2 linked regions of the Stieleria varia genome follow. The protein of the gene in region 1 binds, or shares a complex with, the protein of each later gene. Links are inferred from orthologs where the notes say so. Each region holds a gene or a part of one and is shown in the gene's direction. Other genes may lie near its edges.

What was found.
Region 2: the proteins of Pla52nx_RS28315 (region 1) and accD are in contact, whole or in part, in a solved structure (PDB 8UXZ), measured with the Escherichia coli proteins. The link is inferred for Stieleria varia from one-to-one orthologs.

Annotation. Positions count from the first base shown.
Region 1 is NZ_CP151726.1:8,374,376-8,379,387, forward strand. What follows is about bases 1,387-4,166. They hold Pla52nx_RS28315 (acetyl-CoA carboxylase carboxyltransferase subunit alpha), read left to right. Parts: upstream 1,387-2,176; coding sequence 2,177-3,157; downstream 3,158-4,166. Other genes in these bases: Pla52nx_RS28310 (serine/threonine protein kinase), read left to right, coding at 1,387-2,170; Pla52nx_RS28320 (hypothetical protein), read right to left, coding at 3,370-4,014. Also shown: Pla52nx_RS28305 (glycosyltransferase family 4 protein), read left to right, coding at 1-1,158; more of Pla52nx_RS28310, read left to right, coding at 1,220-1,386; Pla52nx_RS28325 (DUF5684 domain-containing protein), read left to right, coding at 4,695-5,012. UniProt on the Escherichia coli protein: Component of the acetyl coenzyme A carboxylase (ACC) complex. First, biotin carboxylase catalyzes the carboxylation of biotin on its carrier protein (BCCP) and then the CO(2) group is transferred by the carboxyltransferase to acetyl-CoA to form malonyl-CoA.
Region 2 is NZ_CP151726.1:3,915,209-3,919,681, reverse strand. Bases 1,336-4,184 are described here. They hold accD (acetyl-CoA carboxylase, carboxyltransferase subunit beta), read left to right. Parts: upstream 1,336-2,222; coding sequence 2,223-3,146; downstream 3,147-4,184. Other genes in these bases: rarD (EamA family transporter RarD), read right to left, coding at 4,113-4,184; Pla52nx_RS12895 (serine/threonine protein kinase), read left to right, coding at 3,152-4,051; Pla52nx_RS12905 (pyruvate carboxylase), read right to left, coding at 1,336-1,867. Outside these bases: more of Pla52nx_RS12905, read right to left, coding at 1-1,335; more of rarD, read right to left, coding at 4,185-4,473.

The DNA of each region.
Region 1 (5,012 bases):
CGGATGATCATTGGAGGCGCGCAAGAAAACACATTGTTGAATTGCCTGGATCTGATGCACGATCATGGCGATGAGGTGCTGCTGATCACGGGGCCGTCAGTTGGTCCCGAAGGAAACCTTTTGGATCAGGGCAGGGCAGGGGAGTTGCCAATTGAGCAGGTGCCGTCACTGCGACGTGCGATCCATCCCTATCACGACTGGCAAGCGACACGCTCGATTCGATCGATTTTGAGAACTTTTCGTCCGGATGTGGTTCACACACATAGTGCAAAGGGTGGATTACTCGGACGACATGTGGCTTGGGGGTTGCGAGACAATGAGGGACAGCGACCTGCGGTGATTCACACCGTTCACGGCGCACCGTTTCATCCTTTTCAGTCCGCGCCCGCCCGAGAGTTTTTTCGACGGTGCGAACGTTGGGCCGCCCAACGTTGCCATCACATGGTCAGTGTCGCCGATGCGATGACCGATTTGATGGTGGATGCGGACGTGGCACCGCGGGAAAAGTTCACGACAATCTACAGTGGAATGGACGTTGACCCGTTTCTGCATTCGGACGACCATCGCCAAGCGATCCGTGACCGCTTTGGTTTTCGCAACGAGCATGTGGTCATCGGCAAGATTGCCCGGTTGTTTCACCTCAAGGGACACGACGACCTGATCACTGCCGCCGCCATCGTCGCATCAGAATATCCCCAGGTGCGATTTTTACTGGTAGGCGATGGGCTGCTGCGACAGCCATTGACGGATCGGATCGCTTCGTTGGGGTTACAAGATCACTTTGTCTTTGCCGGCTTGGTCCCGCCCTCGGAGGTGCCGCCGCTGATCGGAGCCATGGACGTGCTGGTCCATACCTCGCTGCGAGAGGGGCTCGCTCGTGCGTTGCCTCAAGCCCTGTTGGCGGGTAAACCGGCGGTCAGCTACGACGTGGACGGAGCCCGCGAGGTCGTGATCAACGACCAAACCGGCTACCTGATTGAGCCCGGTGACACCCAGGGATTGGCAAAATCGCTCAGTAAATTGACGGGAAATCAAAAGTTGCGGGCGGAACTGGGCGGGGCAGGGCAGAGGCGTTTTACCGAGCAATTCCGGCACGAAACGATGACACGGCTGATACGAGAGCTCTATCTGCGGACCCTGGGCAGCCTTTCAAGGTAGTGCCGAATTGAACTATCATGACGAGGCTGACGGAACTGACCTCGACTGAACCAGCCCCCCGATGACCAAGACCCGAGACTTCTTTGGCCCATACCGACTTGCGCGGCTGATTCGCTCTGGATCCACTGCAGAGGTATGGGAAGCGATCGACGAAAACACGAACGAGCGATATGCACTCAAAATCTTGAAGCGGCAGAGCGCGGGCGACAGGACCGAGGTCGCGATGCTCAAACATGAGTACAACGTGGGCAAGGACCTCGCCAGTCCGCGAATCATCAAGATCCTGGACTACCAAGTCGCCAACGACCGTCCATTCCTGGTCCTGGAACTGTTCAGCGAACTGAATATCAAACAAGCCTTGCGGCGTGGCCCCGAATCGCTGGCGTTCATGCTGCGAAAGATCATCGAGCAAGCCGGCGAAGGCCTCTACTACATGCACACCAAGAACTGGTTGCACCTGGACATCAAGCCGGACAATTTCCTCGTCAGCCGAGACGGCGAAACCAAACTCATCGACTTCACCATCAGCGAGAAAAAGAAAACCGGCCTGAGCAAGCTGTTCCACAAATCCAAGACGGCTCGCGGGACTCGCAGCTACATGGCCCCGGAACAGATTCGCTGCAAGGTCTGTGACGAGCGAACCGACATCTATGCCTTTGGCTGTGTCCTGTACGAAATGTGCACGGGAAAACCACCGTACACCGGCGACACGCCCAACGACTTGCTCAGCCGACACCTGAGTTCGTCGATCCCAAGCCCGATTGTCCATAACGACAACATCACCCCCGAATTTGCCGCCATCGTCAAACGCATGATGGCAAAGAATCCCGCTGATCGACCGGACTCGATGTGGGATTTCTTGAAAGAGTTTCGAACGACTGAAATCCATCGCAAACGCCCCCGAAAACCAAAGATCAGCGTGTTCGACAGCATGCCGGGAATCAAGGGTGCCGACGACATGCTCCGCAAAGATGCCGGCCTGGAAAACGATGTCATTGAATACGAGGACTGATACGAGATGAGCGCTGGCCCCGGACTGGAATTTGAAAACGAAATCGCTGATCTGGAATCACGCATCAGCGTGCTGGAACGGCAAACCGATCGCAGCAACGAAGTCGAGAACGAACTTCGTGAACTGAGACTGCTGCGCGTCAATCAATTACGCGATGTCTATTCGTCACTGGACGCTTGGCAAACGGTGCAAGTTGCTCGGCACAAAAATCGACCGTACACCAAGGACTACTTGAATCTGGCGTTCGACGAGTTTGTGGAGCTGCACGGCGATAAGCATTTTGGCGACGACCGTGCGATGATCTCAGGCTTTGCCAAACTGGATCGCTTTAAAGTCATGGTGCTGGGTCATCAAAAGGGACGCACGTTCAAAGAACGCGCCGCCTGCCATTTCGGCTGCGCCCATCCCGAAGGTTACCGCAAAGCGATGAGCAAGATGCGTCTGGCTGAAAAGTATCGCTTGCCGTTGATCTGTTTTATCGACACCCCCGGTGCCTATCCCGGCGTCGGCGCCGAAGAACGCGGACAGGCCCAGGTGATCGCCGAAAGCATGTTCAAGATGAGTCGTCTGAGAACCCCGATCATCTGCGTTGTGATCGGCGAAGGTGGCAGCGGTGGAGCATTGGGCATCGGTGTGGGCGATCGAATCGCGATGCTGAAACATTCCTACTACAGCGTGATCAGCCCGGAGGGTTGCGCGGGGATTCTGTGGAAGAGCCACGAACACGCCCCCAAAGCAGCCGCGGCGTTGAAGTTCACCAGCGACAGCCTGAAGAACCTGGGCGTGGTCGATGATGTTTTGGAAGAACCCCTGGGAGGCGCCCATCGTGATCATCACCAAATGGCGACTCGATTGAAAACGTATCTGTCACGAGCGCTGACCGAACTGGAAAGCCAGGACGTGGATGAGATGCTCGACGCTAGGTACGAAAAATTCCGTCGCATGGGCGTGTTTCTTGACGGCGGGGTCGAGGAACTTGCGACCTGACTCGAGGTTGGCTACTGCACTTGCACCTGCAGGTCGACCGCAAGTTCAACGAAGCACCCGGCTGTGGCGTTTTTGTTTAACAGGTAGTCGAAGGTTTTGAAGTTACGCTTTTGCGCGAGGCATTGGTCTTAGGTAACCCGAAGCGTGAGCGAGGGATGAGTCAAGATCGAATCTCCCTCGCTTTCGCAGCGGGTTACCCAAAAGGAGCAACTTCATAAGCCGAAGGCGACGCTCAATGAAACACTGCCTACCCTTCGGGCACGGGTTAAAAAGAACATGGAACGGCTGCGGGTCAATCGAGAATGGGACGCCTGCGAGGCGAAGCAGTGCAGGGGAGTTGCTTCGAAGTGAGCCTCAGGCGCTAGCCGTGGGCCCGGCACCACAATCCGCTTCAGGCCCACGGCTAGCGCCTGAGGCTCACTGGGGCCAGCAACGGCGACAACTCGTTGTTGATCGAGTCCGCAACCGGAATAACCCGAATTCGTCGTCGTCGGTGAAAACTGGATTTGCGATGCAAAGCAAATCGAATTTCGTGAAATCAGAACGTCAAACCGGACGATCTGAGACTCAAAATCGAGCCTCAAAACCGATTTCGATTTGGGGCTCTTTGACAAGCGTCGCAACGGTGCAGCAACGCCGCCCAAAACTCTCTTTCGGCGACCCGAATCCGCTCTCCATTTTGCTTGGTTGTCGACGCCGTGCTTGGTTGTCGACAACCAAGCAATCTCGCTCGTCGTTGGTTGTCGACAACCGATCACGGTGACGCCTGGAACGCGGCGAACAAACTCTTCGATCGCTTTCGCCCAGCGATCTCGGACGCTCAGCGAGGATGCCCGACGAGAGCTCGGATTGGCCATCAACGGACGAACCATCTGGGCAGACAGGAACCTGGAAACGGCGAAACACAGGGCGTTTTAGCCACTTCTGCAACGTCCGATAATCACTCTTATGTTGTATTCAGGCTGCGGAAATCCCCGTATTTGAGCGATTTCCGTGTTTCGCCGTCCCGGAACCCGATGTCGATCAACGCTGACCAAGGCTGAACCACGAGCCCTGCTTCCCCAAGCTCGACAACACAGCCTCTCGCTCAATGCAACGGCAACCAAACTGCAACGTCAGCCTGGCAATGCGGGGTCGATCATGAGCCAAGCGGTGTCCGCCGCGAACTGGAGAAGAGACCAACATGCCAGTCGAATTCGCCAGTCAAATTCGCCGTTTGAATTCGATGATCGAGCGCCCCAAAAGAATGAGAGCTGAGCCCTTTCACCAGCCCTTGAATTCAGCGTCACCACGGCCGCGGAATTGGTCGCCAACGATCGTCCTGGAACCGTCCCAAGACAGCCTCGCATTTTGGCTCTGCTGAACGCCAGACCGGACGTGATCAACACAGATTGCTCTCCGGAGAATTGCATGATTCCTGCGAACCTCCAACCTCCAAAAGCTTGCGTCGCCCAGCTCAAAGCGCTACGATCAACCGATCCCCCCAACCACCCATCCGGGCCGGGGCAAATCTCCCTCTCATCGAAAGACAAAATCAATGGACAACATCGGACCTATCATCGGCGGCGTGCTCTACCTCGGTTTCATCATCCTGATGATCGCCAGCCTGTGGATCGTTTTTCAGAAAGCAGGAAAGCCGGGGTGGGCGTCAATCATCCCGATCTACAACGCGATTGTTCTGATTGAGATTGCCGGGAAACCTCTCTGGTGGATCTTGCTATTGATGATCCCGTTTGTGAACATCATCTTTGGAATCATGCTTTCCATCGCGATCGCAGAAAACTTCGGCAAGTCCACTGGGTTTGGCATTGGATTGGCTTTCCTCGGATTCATCTTCTTTCCGATCCTGGCATTC
Region 2 (4,473 bases), 4.5 Mb from region 1 along the record:
ACATTTGCGTCAAGATGTTGGGGACAGATTCACGTAAGTCGGCGAGTCGTTGCCAAGGAGACTCCTTGAGGAAACGCATCGAGGTATCGAACGTTGCTCCGCCCCACATTTCGAGCGAGAAAAGTTGTGGTGTCAGGTGGGCGTATGCCGGAGCGATGCGGAGCATGTCGTAAGTCCGCACGCGCGTTGCCAGCAGCGATTGGTGCGCGTCACGCATCGTGGTGTCGGTGAACAGCAGGCCTTTTTGTTTCCCGATCCACCGCACCAGACCGTCGACCCCTTCGCTCTTGAAGATATCCCGGGTGCCTTTGGTCGGATGGGCTTTGGGGGAAAGCTCAGGGACGGGCGCGGGCTCGCGGCGGAGGGCGACGGGACGATCGGCGACCAGCGGGTTGCCATTGACGATGGTTTCGCCGAGGAAGGTCAGGATTTTGGTCGCGCGATCGCGGCGTTTGGGCAGCTCGAACAGTTCTGGTGTCTGATCGATCAACCTCGTGGTCGCTTCGCCGGCGAGGAACGTCGGATGGTTGATCAACTGGATCAAGAACGGAATATTGGTTTTGACACCGCGGATGCGAAACTCTTGGAGGCATCGATCCATGCGCGATGCGGCCGCGGCGAGTGAAGGTGCCCGCGCGGTGACTTTGACCAGCATCGAGTCGTAGAACGGATTGACCACGGCGCCGCTGAACGCGGTGCCGGCGTCCAAACGAATGCCCATGCCTGCAGCGCTGCGATAGTGGCTGATGCGTCCGTAGTCCGGGCGAAACTGGTTCGCGGGATCTTCCGTGGTGACGCGGCACTGCATCGCAAAGCCGCTGGTGCGGATTTGCGACTGGGGAGGAATGCAGGTTTCGTCACTGACGAGCGGGTATCCTTGTGCGATCCGGATTTGGCTGCTGACGATGTCGATGCCGGTGACTTCTTCCGTGACAGTGTGTTCGACCTGGATGCGCGGGTTGACTTCGATGAAAAAGAATTCTTGTGCATCGACGTCGTAGAGAAACTCGACCGTGCCGGCGTTTTCGTAGCAGGAGCCACCCGAGTCACCCGAACCGACGGCGCGTCCGATTTTCAGTGCGGCTTGGCAGAGTTCTTCGCGGATCGTTGGGTCCAGATTCGGCGCAGGTGCGATCTCAACTACCTTTTGGTGCCGACGTTGGACGCTGCAGTCTCGTTCGTAGAGGTGCACGATGTCTTTTCCGTCGCCCAAGATCTGGACTTCGATGTGACGAGCACGTTGGACGAAGCGTTCCACGAAGACTTCGTCGCTGCCGAAAGCCGTTTTGGCTTCGCGTTGGGCGGCTTCCAAGGCAGCGGGCAACTCCTCCGCGTTTTGCACCACACGCATGCCACGACCGCCGCCGCCCTTGGCTGCTTTCAGGATGATCGGGAAACCGAGTGATTCCGCGATCTCCAGGGCTTCATCGGGGCCGGTGAGGGCTTGGTTCTTGCCGCCCAGCACTGGAACGCCCGCTTTCTCGGCCAATTCGCGTGCCGAAGTCTTGTCGCCAAGTTGCTCCAGGGAGCGAACGCTGGGACCGACGAAGAGAATGCCGGCTTCCTCGAGCGCACGGGCAAATTCGGGGTTTTCGGAAAGGAATCCATATCCGGGGTGAACCGCGTCCACGTCGTATTTTTGGCAAAGAGCGACGATTGCGTCGATGTTCAGGTAGGAGCGAATGGGCTCCCCGGGCTCCCCAATCTGGTAGGCCTCATCGGCTTTGAAGCGGTGCAGAGCGTAACGGTCTTCGTAGGAGTAGATGGCGACCGTTCGGATCCCCAGTTCGGTGGCACTGCGAAAGACTCGGGTGGCGATTTCACTGCGGTTTGCGACCAAAAGCTTGCGAATGGGACGAATCGTCATTGTGATTGATGAGACCGGTTGGGGAGGAATCAGGAGTGGGGGAGGTAATTTAATCGATTTAATCGTGGGAACGTACCAGCGGTGATCAGGCGAAGTGGATTGCGCCAGGAGGTCTGGCGTGAGGGGGCTCGGTGGCGGGGGATTCTGGCGAATCGACCGTCTTGTGCGGGTTCAAATAGAGGCAGCCAAGATCTGGGAAAACGAGTAAAGTATCTGAGTCGCCCAAATCGGTCCCTTTGCGTCAGCGAATTTTTCCTGGGCGACACAACGCGTCTTTCGGCGAGTGTGGTTCCCGACCCTGCTCAGACCGAGCTCACCTGAGAACAATTACCAAGATCTTTGTTTTAAATTGCGTATGGCCACCGTCGATTCGACCAACCACTCCCATCCCGACGCCGATTCGGCGGCCGGCTTCCCCGCCGAAAATGGGGACAGCCCGCAATCCAATTCCCAAACGGAGAGTAAAGCTGTGCCCCCAAAGAAGCGAGGCGTACCTGAGGGGCTGTGGCTGAAGTGTCCCGGCTGCAACGCATCGATCTACAAAAAAGAGGTCCAGCAGCGGCTGAACGTTTGCCCCAAGTGTGAATACCACTTCTATGTTTCTGCGGTGGAGCGGATCGCCCAGGTGTTGGACGAAGGCACCTTTGAGGCCATGAACGAGCACTTGAGGCCGACCGATCCGCTGGAATTCTCCGATCGCCGTCGCTATGCCGACCGGCTCAAGGGCGAGCAGGAGCGGACCGGACTGACGGACGCCGCGTTGACCGGGACCGGAATGATCCGAGCACGCCGGGTCGCGTTTGCCGTGACCGATAGTGCATTCATCATGGGCAGCATGGGGTCGGTGGTCGGGGAGCGTTTGACGCGGTTGATCGAGCATGCGACGGAACAGAATTTGCCGCTGATCATCATCAGCGCCAGCGGGGGCGGTGCGCGGATGCACGAAGGAATCCTGTCGTTGATGCAAATGGCCAAGGTGTCCGCTGCATTGGCGAGGTATGATCGGGCAGGCGGTCTTTTCATCAGTGTCTTGACCAACCCCACGATGGGTGGCGTAGCAGCAAGTTTTGCGTCGTTGGGAGACTTGGTTTTTGCCGAGCCCAAGGCCTTGATCGGATTTGCCGGTCCGCGAACGATTAAAGCAACGATCGGAATCGAATTGCCCGACGGTTTTCAGACCAGTGAGTTTTTGCTGGAACACGGATACATCGATCGGATCGTGCCACGCAAGAACTTGAAAACCGAGATCGCCAGCGCGATCGACTACTGCGGAAAGTAACGCCCATGGGGCTCCTTGATTCTCTCAAATCAGCGTTCGGCGGATCCGGCGGGTCTGGCGGCCGGATCGACGTGGCGGCGCGGTTTACCAAAGAACGGACCGCCGCAACGGGAACGATGGCCCACTTTTTTGTCGCTCGTGACAACAAGCACGACGGACGACTGGTCGGCGTCAAGATTCTCGATATCGAAAAGATGGAGCTGTTTGAGAATCGCTTCAAAGGTTTGAACAAACCCTCCGAAGGCGAGATCGCGATGCGGATGAAGCACCCCAAGGTGGTGCAGACGTACGAAGTCGGAATTTCCACCAAAGGTGAACCCGTCCTGGTGATGGAGTACATCGCCGGCCCGAGCATGCAGAACATTGTCGTCAAAAAGCAGGAGCATCACGTTGCCGGCAAGCGGTTGATTCTGATTCGGGACATGGCCGAAGCGTTGCAGTACGTTCACGAACAAGGTTTCATCCATCGCGACATCTGCCCACGAAATTTCATCTGTCTGCCCGACACCACCGGAACCAAGTTGATTGATTTCGGTTTGACGGTCCCCGCGACTCCACCCTTCATGGCACCGGGCAACCGGACGGGAACGCCGTTGTACATGTCGCCCGAGATCGTGCGTCGACGCCATACCGACAAGCGGGTCGATATCTTTTCGTTCGGAGTGACCGCGTACTGCTTGATCGCGTTCTCCCATCCTTGGCAAGGAGATGAGGTGACTGGCAAAGCGGCTTTGCAGCACGATACAAAACCGCCGAGACCTTTGTCGGATGTCTGCCCCAACGTCGATCCTCGATTGGCCAAGGCCATCATGCAGGCGATCCAACCCAACGTGGATAACCGCACGCCGACGATCGAGCAGTTTCTGCATTCGGTTCGAACAGTGGAAACAGAGTTTGTTGCCTGATTTGCGATGGTCTCCATCGCGGCCCAAATTCAACGGTCCACTGGTCCACTGGTTCACTGGTTCAACGGTCCACTGACGCGTCGTCGGTCACCAATTCCACATGCTGCGAAACACCGGAAACACCATCCAAACCGACGCTGTCCGACGGTAGCGTTTTGGCTTGCCTTAGTTGCTTCTTTGCCGCTCGTACCGCATTGGCCAAGAAGATCGCCGAGCCGCACCAGATGAGTGAGAATCCGAGCACTCGACCGCGTCCCATCGTTTCGCCAAGGTAGACCGCACCGATCAAGAACTGCAACGTGGGCCCGACGTATTGCAAGATCCCGATCAGCGCCAGCGGAGTACGCTGCGCCGCGGCGGCAAAAAATCCGAGCGGCACAAGCGTTGCTAAGCCGCCGCAGACCAACAACGCATCGATGCGC